DNA from 3 places in the Clostridium tanneri genome. Region 2 is predicted to be linked to each of the others. Evidence: predicted binding sites of a transcription regulator. Region 2 holds the regulator's gene; each other region holds the start of a gene.
The links. Region 2 encodes Rex, which represses fermentation and respiration genes when NADH is low (regulators of the CRP and FNR family bind a similar motif). Its sites were predicted from a motif close to ATTGTTAANNNNTTAACAAT; they were not measured.
Positions count from the first base shown of each region.

Region 1: the regulator Rex is predicted to act here: its motif matches at 3,021-3,040, upstream of prdC (proline reductase-associated electron transfer protein PrdC).
Region 3: the regulator Rex is predicted to act here: its motif matches at 2,442-2,461, upstream of P8V03_RS08005 (DUF47 domain-containing protein).

Region 1 covers NZ_JARUJP010000046.1:1,718-7,434, forward strand. The annotation lists gene prdA (D-proline reductase (dithiol) proprotein PrdA) at 1-1,464, opposite strand, end outside; gene prdC (proline reductase-associated electron transfer protein PrdC) at 1,481-2,779, opposite strand; gene P8V03_RS18570 (sulfite exporter TauE/SafE family protein) at 3,145-4,029, opposite strand; gene P8V03_RS18575 (proline racemase) at 4,126-5,133, opposite strand; gene P8V03_RS18580 (glycine/sarcosine/betaine reductase component B subunit) at 5,136-5,606, opposite strand; partial or broken gene P8V03_RS18585 (proline reductase cluster protein PrdD) at 5,619-5,717, opposite strand, start outside.
Region 2 covers NZ_JARUJP010000002.1:118-5,834, forward strand. The annotation lists partial or broken gene P8V03_RS02345 (FAD-dependent oxidoreductase) at 1-762, opposite strand, end outside; gene P8V03_RS02350 (sulfide/dihydroorotate dehydrogenase-like FAD/NAD-binding protein) at 762-1,652, opposite strand; gene P8V03_RS02355 (redox-sensing transcriptional repressor Rex) at 1,913-2,545, opposite strand; gene abc-f (ribosomal protection-like ABC-F family protein) at 2,923-4,836, shown strand; gene P8V03_RS02365 (response regulator) at 4,903-5,478, opposite strand; gene P8V03_RS02370 (thiamine-binding protein) at 5,604-5,717, opposite strand, start outside.
Region 3 covers NZ_JARUJP010000007.1:111,114-116,830, reverse strand. The annotation lists gene pstA (phosphate ABC transporter permease PstA) at 1-625, shown strand, start outside; gene pstB (phosphate ABC transporter ATP-binding protein PstB) at 638-1,387, shown strand; gene phoU (phosphate signaling complex protein PhoU) at 1,626-2,282, shown strand; gene P8V03_RS08005 (DUF47 domain-containing protein) at 2,649-3,272, shown strand; gene P8V03_RS08000 (inorganic phosphate transporter) at 3,265-4,263, shown strand; gene P8V03_RS07995 (DUF512 domain-containing protein) at 4,373-5,707, shown strand; gene der (ribosome biogenesis GTPase Der) at 5,711-5,717, shown strand, end outside.

The DNA.
Region 1 (5,717 bases), on a different contig from region 2:
AGGAACGTTTCCTAAGTCAACGTTTGGTTTTCCACCTAATACTCCAACTGGCTCAACAGGAAGAATTAAGTTGTCGTGCATAGCACCTTGACCCATGATTTCTTTAACAACTACAACTTTTTTCTTTCCTTTTCTTCTCTTTTGCTCGAATGTTTCTGTTCTTGCAACTAAAGACTCATCAACTTTCTTTAAAGCTTCTCTTATTTCTTGAGTTATCATATCTGTTGCAGTATGAGCAGCAAGTGGACCTGGTCTTTCCATGTTTGTTCCAGCTGCGATTATTACCTCAGTTTTTATGAATATTTCTCCTTTATCTGGAGCTCCTGGTCTTCCAAACTGAATATTCTCTTCTAATATACCTTCTGATGAACCGAACTCACCTATTTGAACTCCATCTTCATCAGTACCAGTTACCATAACTATTACACCATCAAGTACTCTAGTTGCACCACTACCAAGTTTTGAATCTGCTTCTTTTGTTGCTATTGGTTGAACGTCCATTATTGTTTCACTGTAAGTGTTGTACTTATCTGGAGTTATTATATCAACCTTTATTGATTTAACTAAATGGCTAGCTTTTACAGCATCGTCACAAACATTTTCTCTTATATAAAGAGTTGTTCCTTCTATCTTTGTTTCTGGTCCAAATTGTACATTTTCAATTTTGAAGTATTTTCTTGTAAGTGTTCTTACAACTTTTTCTTCAACTTTTGCTACTACAGCAGCTGGCGCCTCTACTATTGCTTCAACAGCCTTAGCAGCTTGTTGAGCTTTTACTGCTAATGGAGCTTGTGGTACAACTGGTGCAGCTACAGCTCCTGCTATATTTAGAGGTACTTCAATATCGATACCTTTTCCTTCAGCTATCTTAATTTTAAGAACGCTGCCGGATACACTTGTTATTGCTTTTGGTGTTTCTGCCATGATTACTTCCTCCTCATATCCTTCTAACATATCAGGTGTTACAGGAGTTAATGCTGGTGCATCTACTCTTAATGCTCTTCCAATAACTTCTTCTCTTGTTAAAACTACTTCATGTAAATCTATTAATAAAGAGTCTTCAAGTTTTTCGAAGTTCATTGGATTTTCTAGGTCCTCAGCACTTATAGTTTCTCCTGATTTTTTATTATATTTTAAAACTGCTTTATGATTTTCTTGAGTCAGTTCAGCTTGTAAAGCTTCTTCCTCTTCTTTATCTTTAGCAGATGGACCTTTAACGCCTTCTAATAAATCTCCAGTTAAAGGTGTAAGTGAGTCTATTGTCTTAATTAGTTTTGCACCTAAAACCTCACCTATTTTTAAAGCATCTGATGGTATAGTTAATAGTCCTGAATCCTCCATATCTGGGAATATAGCTGGATCCTCTAAGTTATCTGCAGAAATTATTGTTCCTGCTTCTGTTCTACAACACACAACAGCAAATTCATTTTTAAGCTGTTCTGCATGTTCAGCACTCATTGACATGTTAAGTAACCTCCTTTTATTCCTGATGTAATCTTCTAGTTAATGGATTATCAACTGTTCTAAACACATGATCTGTATGATGATATACAGGTAAACCAGCCTTTGGAGCACAATTCATAACTGTATTTGAACAATCGCTACAATTAGCTATCATTATTCTTTCTGCTCCTTCTTTCTTTAACTGCAGAACTGCAGCTGTTTGGCCCGGTCACTCTCCTGGTGTTTTACATTTCATTGCGCCTTTTACATCTACTATATTTTTACACTTAACTACAGAAACTACTTCTGATCCCATCTTGTTTACTACATCTCTTAATCTATGCTCATCAGCGGCACAAGCACAAACAAGAAGGCCCATTTTTCCTTTAAACTCTGGAAGTGGTATAGTAACTATTCCTCCACCAGATGCTTTAGTAACTGTAGCTGTATCTAGCTCTTGTGATTTTCCTGTATATGGTCCACCTACTACAAGTTCACCATATTCTCCATCTATTCCACCAGACTTTTCTATAAGACTCTTTATAGTAGTTCCCACTGGAACTTGGAAGAATACATGTGCCTCTTTTCCACTATTTAGCTTTCCTGCTACTGTGAAATCCTTATCTATTACTGGCTTTCCATCTTCTACTGCTCTTGTTATGTTAGCAAGAGTTTCTGTATTTAACACTACACACTTTGCTTCTACAGGTAATTGTGTAGGCTCAAGCCACTCTCCGAAAATGCTTTTTATTAAAGCTCTTTCTTCACCCATTGGATATAGGTTTTCTACTTCATGAACTTCAATATCAGTTCTACCTTTTAATGCAGCTTTAACTGACTCTACAGCTTTTTTGTTTTTTGCTTTTATTCCCATGTAAGCTTTTGGGGCACCTGTTGACTTCATTGCATATTCTATTCCCCTAATCACTATACCAGGATTTTCTTCTAGTAATTTTGCATTATGTCTAAGTACAGGTTCACATTCAACACAATTTGCAATTATGTATCCATCTGAAATCTGTGTTTTTAATTTAATATGAGTTGGAAATCCAGCACCACCAGCACCAACTATTCCAGCTTCATAAGCAATATCAGCTATACTGTCACATTCCTTAATCTTCACATACTCATCAGATTGATTCTTATCTGCTTCTATGAAGATTTCGCCTTCTGTGATTTTGTAAACCTTTCCTGATACACTAGTATGGATTTTTGCTCCTAAACCATTTGGTTCTGCTATGCATTGTCCTCTTTTTACTTCTTCGCCTTCTTTAACAACAGGAACATCTGGTGCTCCTACGTGCATTTTAAGAGGAAACTTATATAAATTTTCCATACCATCCCTCCTATTCTTATTTACATAAATTATATTAGCAACTTCCATGCCAATAAGTATAGTATTTAAAAAAACTTTATAAAATATGCAAATACAAGGCTTGTCGAGTATAGTTTTTTTATATAGACCTGAAAGTATTCATATTTTTTGTAATATTTTTTGACATATAACGTCTAATAACTGACACATTGTCGTTTTTTTAATTACACACAACGACTTTATAGTGTATTACAGTACGGCTTGAGTCAAAAATTTGACACTATTGATTATATATTTTAAATTTAATTAAAATATATAATTTTTCAATAAAAAAAACAGTCAATAATAGAGAAAAATTCTCTATTATTGACTGTTTATGTTACAAATTACATTTGTGCTTCTACTTCTTTTGGTTTACTAGCTGATTTAAACATCATTCCTGAAGTATATATAATAACTACTATTACTAACCAAGTTAAAACTTTTAGAGGAAGCTCTTTTACAATATATGCCGCTATAAGAACCCCTACAACTCCAAATAATGTTATAGCAAGGGATGCCTTTCTGTCATAAGCACCTTCTTTAACAAACTTAGCTGATGCTACAGGCATTAGAAATGCACAAGATCCCATCATTATAGGGAATGCTACCTTAGGACTCATACCTAGTGCAAATACAAGTGCCATACATGGAGCATATAGTCCTATACCAAGTGTCATAAGCGCTCCTAGAATGAAGTTTCCTATTACTGCAATTATAAGTTTTCCACCTGTAAGTCCTATAGCTTCTCCTCCTATAGGCATTAGCTTTAACTGACTAGCAAGCATTGTTAATGCTACTATTAGTAAAGCTACTCCCATTCCAACTTGTACCTTCTTTTCATCAAGCTTTGAAACAATACCTGCACCTATAAATGCTCCTAATGTAGCAGCTGCTAACATTGCAAATAGAGTTACAGTTTCAACTTTTATTACTGTTATAAATATTAACGCCTCAACAACTACCGGGATTGTACAAGCTACATTCAAGGTTCCTGGTATAGTTCTGTCTTTTGTTAGCTTAAAAAACTTAAGTAAAGCTGTTGTAGGTGCAAAGCTACCTATACCAAGGGTATCCAAGAAATTTGTTACAAATCCAACTGCACCTAATGCAAAGAAACTTGTTTTTTCAATATTTCCCTGTTTTGATGCTTTAGCATAATCAGAAAAGAATATTATTGCAAAATACACTGTCATTACCACGAGCAATCCTAATACAATTTTAATTACCATAAGCTCCCTCCATCCAATAAGTAGTTTATACTACTATTTTATTCTATTTTAATATAAAGCATTACAAAGTTTCAATAATTTTCTGAAAATTATTTTTTATTTTAATACAAAACCATATTTAACTGGGTCTTCAGGGTCTATAAAGAATTGATTATGTCCTGTTATATATGCTGCTCCTGTTATTTCAGGAATTACTGCATCAAAATCTCCGACTTTAGTTTCTCCAATTACTCTTCCTTTGAATTTTGTTTGTATTATGCTTTCATATACAAATTCTTCGTTCATCTTTAATTCGCCTTTTGCATATAAAGTAGCCAATTTTGCACTTGTTCCTGTTCCACATGGTGATCTGTCTAATTGTCCTTGACCAAATACAACTGCGTTTTGCATTGTTGCATCTTCGCTCTTAGCTGGTCCATAAATCTCACATAAGTCTACTGTCTTTATATGTGGAAGTGTTGGATGTTGTATTTCAACTTGCTCATTTACAGCCTTTATAACGTCCATTCCTATTTCTATTATCTTTTGAGCATTTGCTGGTGATATATCTATTCCTAGCTTTTCTGCCTTAACTATTGCGAAGAAGCTTCCTCCAAAGGATATATCCATTGTTACTTTTCCTACGTTAGGCACATCTACTTCTACATCTCTCTTATATAAGAAGGCTGGTACGTTTACTATAGTAACTTCCTTTGCCTTTCCATCTTCAACCTTTACACTAGCTTTTACAAGTCCTGCTGGTGCTTCTAATGTGAAGTTTGTTACAGGCTCTGTTACTGGTACCATTCCTGTTTCCACTGCTACAGTCGACGCTCCTATTGAACCATGACCACACATATTTAAGTATCCGCCGCCGTCCATGAATATTATTCCTAGGTCAGCTTCATCTGTAGTTGGTTGAGTTATTATTGAACCGAACATATCATTATGTCCTCTTGGTTCAAGCATTATAGCTGTTCTTACCCAGTCTAAGTTTTCTTCCAAGTAAGCCTTCTTCTCAGGCATAGTTTTTCCTGGAATATTTGGAACTCCTCCCACTACTATTCTTGTTGGCTCTCCCATTGTATGTGAATCAATTGCAAATATTGTTTTTGAACTTTTCATTTTTAGTCCTCCCTTTTTCTCATTTTTAATTTTAAGAAAGCTAAAGCTTTTTTAGCATCTAGCTCAACAACATTGTTCTCTCCTACAACTTCGGTTTCAATTCCCTCTATCGACTTATTAAAGTCAACTACAGTGTCCATATATTGGTTAGTAACTACAAATTGTGCTTGTGTCCCAACAAAGCTCATTCCTACTACTGGAATTCCCCTTTTTCCTATTTCCTCTAGGGCAGTAGCAAAGTCTATATTACTGTTTCCCCAACCATCAATAGATACTATTGCTCCATCTGCTCTCATAGCTTCTATCCAAGCTGCAGCTCTTTGGGCTGAAAACACTTTGTCTTCATTTTCTTGAGGAGTTCCTGATACTATAATTCCTAGAAGATCTACATCTCCATCATTAGATACTACATTAAGAAGAGGGTCTCTAAAATGATGCAGGGTAGTTTCCTTTGTAGACGGTCCAATTCCCATATTAATCCCCCCCTAATTCATAGCTCTTAATGCTCCATCTCTATATTCATTTGGGCTTACTATCATAGGTACATTTCCCATATCTATAATAGATCTACAGCCTGAGAATCC
Region 2 (5,717 bases):
AGAGAATACTCCATTTAGGTTTTCTCCTGGTATTCCCATAAACTTAGGAAGTCCAGCTCCTGATCCTATAAATATAGCATCAAAATTTTCTTCTTCCATTAACTGATCTATTGTAACAGTTCTTCCTACGATTACGTTTGTCTCTATTTTAACGCCAAGCTTTTTAACGTTTTCAACTTCATGCTTAACTACTGTATCCTTTGGAAGTCTGAATTCTGGTATTCCATAAACTAAAACTCCGCCTGCTTCGTGTAATGCTTCAAATATAGTTACATCATAACCAAGCTTAGCTAAGTCTCCTGCACAAGTTAATCCTGCAGGACCACTTCCTATAACAGCAACTTTCTTTCCATTGCTTGGCTTTCTTTCTGATAAATCCACATTATTCTCTCTTGACCAGTCAGCTACAAATCTTTCAAGCTTACCTATAGCTACTGCCTCACCTTTTATTCCAAGTACACATACACCTTCGCATTGGCTTTCTTGCGGACATACTCTTCCACATACTGCTGGAAGTGCACTTGATTTAGCTATAACCTTAGCAGCCTCTTCAAAGTTTCCTTCTTTAACCTGCTGTATAAATTCTGGTATATGTATAGATACAGGGCAATCCCCTACACATTTAGGATTTTTACAATTTAAACATCTAGCAGCTTCTTGGATAGCTTCTTCTTTTGTATATCCTAAACAAACTTCTTCAAAGTTAGTTGCTCTTACCTTTGCATCCTGTTCTTGTATTGGCGTTCTCTTCATTCTATCCATTACTTGTCACCTCCGCAGCCACAGCCTTTTCTATGGTGAGTATCTCCTTCTTCTTGTCTAAGAAGTTTTTTGCCTTCTTCTGTTTTGTACATAGCTTGTCTTCTCATTGACTCATCGAAATCTACTAGATGTCCATCAAATTCTGGTCCATCTACACAAGCAAACTTAACTTCTCCACCTACAGAAACTCTGCAAGCTCCGCACATTCCTGTTCCATCTACCATTATAGGATTTAAGCTTACAACTGTATGTATTCCATATTCCTTTGTAAGCTTAGCTACGAATTTCATCATTATCATAGGTCCTATAGCAATTACATGGTCATATTTCTTTCCTTCATTATCTATAAGCTCTTTTAATAAGTTTGTAACTAATCCTTTATATCCATAACTTCCGTCATCTGTTGCTACGTATAAGTTACCACATACAGCTTTCATTTCTTCTTCAAGTAGTACGTATTCCTTTGACTTAGCTCCAACGATTACATCTACATCTACACCGTTTTCATGAAGCCACTTAACCTGTGGATATACTGGTGCTGCACCAACTCCACCTGCTATAAATATCATTTTTTGTTTCTTTAAGTCTTCTATATTTTCATGTACAAACTCTGAAGGTTGTCCAAGTGGTCCTACAAAATCTGTAAAGCTTTCGCCTACTTCATATTTAGCCATTTTTTGTGTTGATCCACCAAGAGTTTGATACACTATAGTAACTGAGCCTTTCTCAGCATCATAGTCACAGATTGTAAGAGGTACTCTCTCACCTTTTTCATCAGTTTTTACTATAACAAATTGTCCTGGTAAACAAGACTTTGCAACTCTTTTAGCCTCAATATCCATTAAGAATATATTCGGCGCAAGCTCTCTTTTGCTCAAAATTTTATACATTTTGGTTCCTCCCCGAAATGAAAGTTTTAATTTTAATTACTCCTAAACCCTGTTACTATTATAACACATTAAAACAAAAATTGCACAACTAATCATCATTTTCTATAAATTTTTAATAGTATACAAGTTTATAGAATTATATTTTAATAATAAAATATAATTCCGTCACATATACTAGTCCTATATGACAAAGCATACTCATATTACAACAAATTTAAACAAAAAAATAACTGAAGCATAACTTCAATTATTTTCATATGTTACTCTATATCAGTTAACAAGCAACTTAAAGTAAGTAAACTATCACTTAGATGAACATTTTCAACCTTTACATCCTCTGGTACCACAAGGTCAACATATGCAAAATTCCAAATTCCTTTAACACCATTTTTCACTAAAGTATCACAAACCTTTTGTGCATTATTACTTGGAACACATATAATTCCTATATCTATTGGGTTTTCCTTTAAAAAGTCTGATAGAAAATCTATATCTTTTATTTCTACATCCCTTATTCTAAGTCCGATAACCTTTGGATTTACATCGAAAATAGCCTCAAGACTGAATCCAAGTTTTTCAAATCTAGTATAATTTGCAATAGCCTGACCTATATTTCCTGCACCTATTATTGCTGTTTTATATACCTTTGTCAGCCCAAGTATATTGCTTATTTGTCCATGTAACTCTCTTACATTATAGCCATAACCTTGCTGTCCAAAGTCACCGAAACAGTTTAAATCTTGTCTTATCTGGGAAGCTGTAAAGCCTATTTTTTCACTTAATTCCTTTGAAGATATTCTATCTACATCATTGTTCATTAATTCTCCTAAATATCTGTGGTACTTAGGTAATCTCTTTATAACTGCCATTGAAATATTCTTTTTCTTCTCCATACCGCACCTCTTATATATATTTTAAAAAGCTATATTTTAAAAAGCTATATTTTAAACTAATCACTTTGTCTATATTTTATCATTTTATAATAATTTTGTCCTACTTTTTATAGTATTATTTAAATATATAATATGTCAATAATATATTTTTTATTACTTTCTTTTTCTTTGCGCTATTAGCAAAATTTTTTATGTTCTTTCACTTATTTTTTTACATTTTTTAGCCTTGATTGTAACTTTTTGTTTTGCTTGTAAAGTGAAATTAATATCATATAAACTGAGCTTGTACTAAATTATTCCAAGATAAATTCTTAAATTCCACTACAAAAAATTTCTCTTACATAGTAAAATATTAATGATTAAGGAAGGTGAAACTTATGATAATTTTAGGTTGTAAAGATATAAAAAAAAGTTATGGAATAGATGTTATCTTGGAAAACTTGACCTTTAATATAAATGAAGGGGAAAAAGTAGGCTTAATAGGTCCAAATGGCGCTGGTAAATCTACTCTTTTTAAAATCATTACCAATCAAATGGAACAAGATACTGGAGATTTATTTATAGATAAAAATAAAACCGTAGGCTACCTAGCACAGCATTTATCTCTTGATTCTTCAAGCACAATATATGATGAACTACTACTTGTATTTCAAGATCTATTGAACTTAGAAAACAAATTAAAAAAACTAGAAAATTTAATGAACGAACCCTATGATCCTGAAAAAGAAGATTATCACAACAAATTAATTAAAGATTATACTACTTGCTCTGAACTATACACAAATAGAGGAGGGTATACTTATAAAGCTGAAATAGGCAAAGTCTTAAAAGGATTAGGTTTTTCTGAAGATGATTACAATAAGGCCATAAGTATTCTGAGCGGAGGTCAGAAAACTAGAATAGCTCTATGTAAGCTGCTTTTAACCAAGCCAGATATTCTTCTATTAGATGAGCCTACAAATCACTTGGATTTAGATGCTATAGAATGGTTAGAAGAATACTTAAAAGCATACAAAGGTACAATCTTGATTATATCTCACGATAGATATTTCTTAGATGCAATTACTTCTAAAACATTAGAACTTATAAACGGACATGTTAACTGCTACAATGGCAATTACACTACCTACTTGGACTTAAAAGAAAAAAATTATGAAATCCAATTAAAGGCTTACAATATTCAACAATCTGAACTGAAAAGACAGGAAGAAATAATAGAGAGATACCGTTCCTTCAACAGAGAAAAGAGTGTAAGAGCTGCTGAAAGCAGACAAAAGGCCTTAGATAAAATTGAAAGGATAAAGGCACCGGATAAGGAAAGGAAAATTAAAAATGTAGTCTTTGAAACTCAGATAAAAAGCGGAAACGATGTTTTACATGTAGAAAACCTTAGTAAAAGCTTTGGAGATAAAGTTCTTTTTAATAATCTAGATATAGATATTAAAAAAGGAGAAAAAACAGCTCTTATAGGTGAAAATGGTAGAGGTAAAACAACTTTATTTAAAATAATAATGGATGACATAGAGCCTAATACGGGGATAAGCGTACTTGGTAAAAATGTTTTTATAGGATATTATGATCAGGAACAATCCAACTTGACTTCAGAAAAAACAGTAATTGATGAGGTCTGGGACGACTTTCCAGAATTAACTACTACTGAAATTAGAAATGCCCTTGCTTCTTTCCTCTTTACAGGAGATGATGTATTTAAAAAAATTTCAGCCTTAAGCGGTGGAGAGAAATGTAGAATTAATCTCTTAAAGCTCATTCTTTCAAAGTCAAACTTTTTATTAATGGATGAGCCTACAAACCATCTTGATATAGTTTCCCGTGAAGCCTTGGAGAATGCAATCTTAGGGTATGATGGTACTGTTCTCGTAATATCTCATGATAGATACTTTTTAAATAAAGTTGTCGACAAAATCTATGAATTAGATATAGATGGTGTTAAAGAGTATCTGGGTAATTATAGTTATTATGTTGAGAAGAAAAAAAACCCACTTAGGTATCAAGAGGAAGAGGAAGCTGCTGGCAAAACTAAGACTCAGATACAAAATGAGAAGAGAAAGAAAAGAGAACTAGAAAAAGCGGAGAAAGAAAAAAAATCTAAAGTTAAAAACTTAGAAACAGAAATTTCAAACTTAGAAGAGTTAATAACAAAACTTCAAGATGAGCTTTGTCTAGAAGAAGTTTATTCGAGTCCCGAAAAAAGTGAGAATGTAAATAAGCAATTAGCAGACGCCCAAACTAAGTTAGATGAACTTTATGAGCAGTGGGAAACTCTTATTTAGTTAAAAGTTAAAAAACCTTGAAGCAATTCATACTTCAAGGTTTTTTAGTATAATGAAAAATTTTTCTTATTTTAGTTTTTGTCCACAGAAAGGGCAGAATAAAAAGTTAGCAACTTCTTCCGTAAACTTTCCACCACAGTAAGGGCAGAATAAAAATTTATTAGGTAATTTGACGTTTGTTTCTTCGTTCAATACTAAAGCAGTTTTTTCATTTTTATTCTCTTTTAAGTTTTCTCTAGTTAATCCTTTAAAATCTTTTTCTATATTCTTATACTCATCATGTCTACTATAAAACTTGTCCAAGGCTTCATCCAAAATCTCTGATAACTTAGATCTGGTTACTGGTGTATGAATAACCTCATCTACCTTACTTTGGATAAAATCTTGAAGTTTTATAGAATCACAGGATGAAAGTAAACATAGAATACCCGGATAGTTGTTCTTTATATTATTAATTAACCTATCTCCTCTGTTATCTTTCATTATTAAATTCACTATTATTATATCTGGCTGAAAAACTTTTATCTGAATAAATGTATCATATTCATTGGTGACTTGTACATTATATCCAATATCGCTTAAAAAATCTTTCATTATCATACTTTCAAATCTGCAATCATTTACTACAAGAACTCTTTTCATGGTTTCACCACCACATAACAATCTAATCTGATTTTAACCCATTAACTACTATTTTTCAACGGATTTTATACATATTTAATTAAAGGATCATTGAATATTTTATATTTTATAAATATATTCTACTATTATCCTCTATACTTACCTACTTTTTCTTCCATAGTAACTCCCTCTGGTTTATAATCTATCTTTACTACAGACACCACCCTTACAGCACCATTATCTACGCATATCTGTTGTGC
Region 3 (5,717 bases), on a different contig from region 2:
TGAATATGCTAAAGAAGGAAAAATGTTAAATATTATAAGATTAAGCATAGAAACAATGGCATCTTTACCATCTATAGTAGTAGGATTATTTGGACTTCTTGTTTTTGTAAATATGACTAAGTGGGGATTTACATTGTTATCTGGTGCATTGGCTATATCGGTACTAAATTTACCAGCACTTACTCGTGTGAGTGAGAATGCCATAAGGGCAGCAGCTAAGCCAGTAAAAGAAGCAAGCCTAGGACTTGGTGCTACACAATGGCAAACAATAAGAAAAGTAATACTTCCTTCTGCAATACCTCAAATCCTAACTGGAATAATACTAGCAGCAGGAAGAATATTTGGCGAAGCAGCAGCCCTTCTATATACAGCAGGGATGAGCGCTCCTATACTACGTTTCAATAATTTTAGTTTAATAGAAAAGGCATCGCCTTTTAGTTTAATGAGACCAGCTGAAACATTATCCGTATATATATGGAAACTTAATGCAGAAAGAATGGTACCAGATGCTTCCTTAATTGCAAGTAGGGCTTCAGCAGTACTTATTGTTATGGTTTTAATATTTAACATTTCAGCTAGAATACTAGGTAAAAAAATATATGAATCTTATGCAGGTAAGAAGTAAGGAGGACATTAAATGGGTATAATACAAACTAAGAATGTTGATTTGTATTACGGAACTACGCAAGCTTTAAAAAAGATAAATTTAGACATACAGAAAAATGCGGTTACAGCATTGATAGGGCCTTCAGGTTGTGGTAAATCTACTTTTTTAAGGACCTTAAATAGAATGAATGATTTAATCGAAGGTGTGAAAATTGAAGGGGAAGTTCTTTTTGAGGGGAAAAATATATATCAAGATTATGATGAGATTGAGCTTAGAAAAAGAGTAGGAATGGTATTTCAAAAGCCCAATCCCTTCCCGATGTCAATATATGATAATGTAGCTTATGGACCTAAAATCCATGGTATAAAGGATAAAAATAAGTTAGATGAGTTAGTAGAAAATAGCCTAAAAGGTGCTGCCCTTTGGGATGAGGTAAAGGATAGATTAAATAAAAATGCATTAGGTATGTCCGGCGGTCAGCAGCAAAGGTTGTGTATTGCAAGAACTCTTGCGGTAGAGCCAGAAGTATTACTTATGGATGAGCCAACTTCAGCACTAGATCCTATATCTACCTTAAAGGTAGAAGAACTTATGGATGAGCTTAAGAAAAAATATACTATAGTAATAGTAACTCACAATATGCAGCAGGCAGGAAGAATATCAGACTATACAGCTTTCTTTTTAAGTGGAGAAGTAGTGGAGTTTGATAAGACTGAAAGTATTTTCTATAAGCCAAAGGATAAAAGAACAGAAGATTATATAACAGGAAGATTTGGATAAAAATTCTTTGTTCGGGTTAGACTACTTATAGGACTCCTGCTTTCAATGGCAGGAGTCCTATAAGGTAAAGGTTGAATTAATTAGTACCATCTAAGCAATAATCATAAAAAAATTGGTAAATAGTATAATATTATTAAAGTAGATACTATACTTATATGTGATTAGTTATAACTATCTTTCAAAGTAATTAGAAATATGTAATAATGAAGAGAAGAATAATTAAAAAGAGGTGAGTATAATGACAAGAATAGGATTTGACTCCGCTTTAGAGGAACTTCACAACGATTTATTAAGAATGGGCAGTATAGTTGAAAAACAAATTCACCAGTGTATAGAAGCTTTAGTTAAACAGGATGAGGCTTTAGCAGAACAAATAATAAAAAATGATGATTTAGTCGATAAACTTCAAAGAGAAATCGAAGATAAGTGCATTAAACTAATAGCTAAAGAACAACCTCTTGCTATAGACTTGAGAACTATAGTTACTACTTCAAAACTAGTTACTGATTTAGAGAGAATGGCAGATTATGCAGTAGATATAGCCAAAATAACAATAAGGATGAAAAATGAAAAGTATGTTAAGGAATTAATTGATATTCCTAAGATGGCTGAAATAGTTAAGGTTATGATTAGAAAAGCATTAGACGCTCATGTTGCAGGAGATGTAGAAGCAGCTTACGAGGCATGCAAAATGGATGATGAGATAGACCATTTATATAGAAACATCTTTACAGAGATGCTGACATTAATGTCAAAAGGTCAGGAAAATGTCGGTCAAATTACTCAACTACTATTTGTTTCTAAATATCTTGAAAGAGTAGGAGACCATGTAACAAATATCTGTGAATGGACTATATATCTAGTAACCGGTGAACAAATAGACTTAAATGAATAGGGAAAGTTAATTATATAATAAGCTTAGTAGAGGAAATCGGTATTGAATAAATATCGATTTTTTCTTTGTATAGAATTATATTATGCAAGAGTTTTTAATATAGTAAGATTAAAAAACTTTTAAGTTATACTTAAGTTTATAAAAATATGTTTTGATTTTATTGCTAAAATATTAATATTTTCAGGCGAAAAAAGACAAAAAAGTGTACTTCTAAGAAAATGAGTGACAAAAAAGTCTAATAAAAATTTGTCTTGAAAAGGTTTTCAAGGGGCGAGTTTTGTTAATTTAATGTTTTATTTTTAAAAAATTTATGTTATACTTTATGAGGTCGAAAAAGAATACTTTCAAATTATCAGGAGGGATAAAATGTTTAGTTTGACTCCAAAAGAAGACAAGTTTTTTGAACTTTTTATTGAAACTGCAAATATTGCTTATAAGGCTTCCAATTTATTAGTGGAGTTTTTGAAGGATCTAGATAATGCAGAGGAAAATTTGAAGAAGATTAAAGAGGTGGAGCACGAAGGAGATAAAAAGCAGCATGAGATACTTGAACAGTTAAATAAAACTTTTATAACACCATTTGACAGAGAAGATATCTATGCTATAGCAAAAGACACCGACGATATTATTGATTACATAGAGTCTACAGCAAGCAGATTTGTAATGCTTAATGTAAATCGCTGCACAGAAGAAGCAGAGATGTTAAGTAGACTAATTGTTAAGTCTTGTGAGGAAATAATAGTTCTTATGCAAGAATTAAAAAATATGAAAACAAGTAAGGAATTATCTAAGAAGATAATAGAGATTAATAGAATAGAAGAAGAAGGAGACAAGGTCTCAAGAACTGCTATAAAGGACATCTTCAGAGGAAATATGGATGTGTTGGATATTATAAAATGGAGAGAGATATATCAATATCTTGAAGATACATTAGATGCTTGTGAAGATTTAGCAAATGTCATTGAAGGAGTAGTAATGAAAAATGCTTAGTAGTACTATTATTTTAACAGTTACTATAGTTGTCATTGCTTTAGTCTTTGACCTGATAAACGGCTTTCATGACAGTGCCAATGCAATAGCTTGTTCTGTATCTACAAGAGTTCTAACATTAAAGCAGGCGGTAATTATGTCCGCTGTGTTAAACTTTGCAGGAGCCTTTATGAACGTGAAAGTTGCAAAGACTATTGGAAGTGGCATAGTGGATCCTAATAGTATTACCCAGCAGGTAATAATAGCTGCTTTAGTTGGAGCGATTATATGGAATTTGATAACTTGGTATTTTGGAATTCCAAGTAGTTCTTCTCACGCACTAATTGGAGGCTTAGTAGGATCAGCTATAATGTTTAAAAAGTCTTTTATTATAGTGAATTGGGCTAGTCTTTTTTCTAAGGTAATATTATGGTTAATATTATCACCAGTAATAGGTTTCTTCATAGGATTTGTATTTATGAATATAATAAATATGTTTCTAAGAAAGACAAGACCTGCAACAGTAACAAAGGTGTTTTCAAAGCTTCAAATAGGCTCAGCAGCACTTATAGCCTTAAATCATGGGGGCAACGATGCACAAAAATCAATGGGTATCATTACTATGGCTTTAGTTAGTGCTGGTTTCTTGCCAGTATTTGCAGTACCAGATTGGGTAAAGATATCTTGTGCACTAGCAATGGCATTAGGTACAAGCATGGGTGGTAAAAAGATTATAAAAACTATGGGATCTAGAATGTCAAAGATAGCTCCAGTCAATGGGTTTACAGCAGAGATGGGAGCATCCTCAGTAATCTTTACCGCGACAATGCTTAATGCTCCAGTAAGTACAACTCATATAATAACAGGTTCAATAATGGGGGTTGGAGCATCAAAAAGACTTTCAGCAGTAAGATGGGCTGTTGCTAAGGAAATTCTTACAGCTTGGGTGATAACTATTCCAGCCTGTGCTTTAATTTCAGCGTTAACCTTAATGTTGATAAATTTAATATAATTTGTACATAGCACCCTTCTGTTACAGAAGGGTTTTGTTTTTACATTGACTAAATAATAGGATTAGGGTAATATTACTAGATGTATAGCTGTAAAAAGGGGTTGAATATATGAAGAATCAAATTGCGGTAGTAAAACCAGGAAGTATTGCAGAAGAAATGGAAATAGAGGTAGGAGACCTTTTATTAAGTATAAATGGAGAACCGGTTAAAGACATAATAGACTATAAGTTTTTAATATCCGATGAATTTGTTAACATTGAAATAGAGAAAAAGAATGGTGAGGTTTGGGAGTTAGAAATAGAGAAGGATTATGATGAAGATTTAGGAGTACAGTTTAAGGAAGCCATATTAGACAGACCTAGAAGCTGCCATAATAAGTGTATATTTTGTTTTATAGATCAGTTACCAGCAGGAATGAGGGAAACTCTTTATTTTAAAGATGACGACTCTAGATTAGCCTTTCTACAAGGAAACTTTGTTACATTAACAAATATGAGCGAAGAAGATATTGAGAGAATAATTAAGTATAAAATCAGCCCAATAAATGTATCTGTTCATACTACGAACCCTGAGCTTAGAATGAGGATGACAAACAATAGGTTTGCTGGCAATGTTTATGAAAGAATAAAAAGAATGGCAGAGGCTGGCATAAAGATAAATTGTCAGGTAGTTTTGTGTCCAGGTATAAATGATGGCGATGAAATCGAAAAAACAATTGAGGATTTATATAAGCTGTATCCTCAGGTAGAGAACTTAGCAGTAGTGCCAGTAGGAGTTACTAAGTTTAGAGAAGGATTATTTAAACTGGACTTATACAATAAGAAAACAGCATCAGAACAACTTGACAGAATTTCTAGACTACAGGATAAATACATAAAAGACATAGGAAAACCTTTTGTAAGATTATCTGACGAATTTTATGTAGTAGCAGATAGACAAATTCCAGATGCCGAATTTTACAGCGGTTTCAAGCAGCTAGAAGATGGTGTGGGAGTAATAAGGATTTTTAGAAATTATATTAAGGAATCACTTTCAGATTTAAAAAAGGAAGTAAAAGGTTCCTTTACAATGTTAACTGGTGCTTTAGCCTATGAAGAAATAGCAAAAGCCGCTGAAGAAATAACGTCAGCAAATCCTAAAATTAAAATAGAAGTGAAAAAGATAATTAATAACTTTTTTGGTGAAACTATAACTGTAGCAGGTCTTATAACTGGCAGTGATATTATAGAGCAATTGAAAGATGAAAAACTGGGAGATTATATCATGATACCGGATTGTATGCTGAGAAAAGGTTACGAGCTGGCATCGAATGACGAAAAAATTTTTTTAGATGATATTACTGTAGAAGGACTGTCAAAGGCCTTAGATAGAAATATTTTAATATGTGATTATACAGGAGAAGACTTAATCCAGATAATCAATGAACATTGTAAGGAGGAATAAATAATGGGAA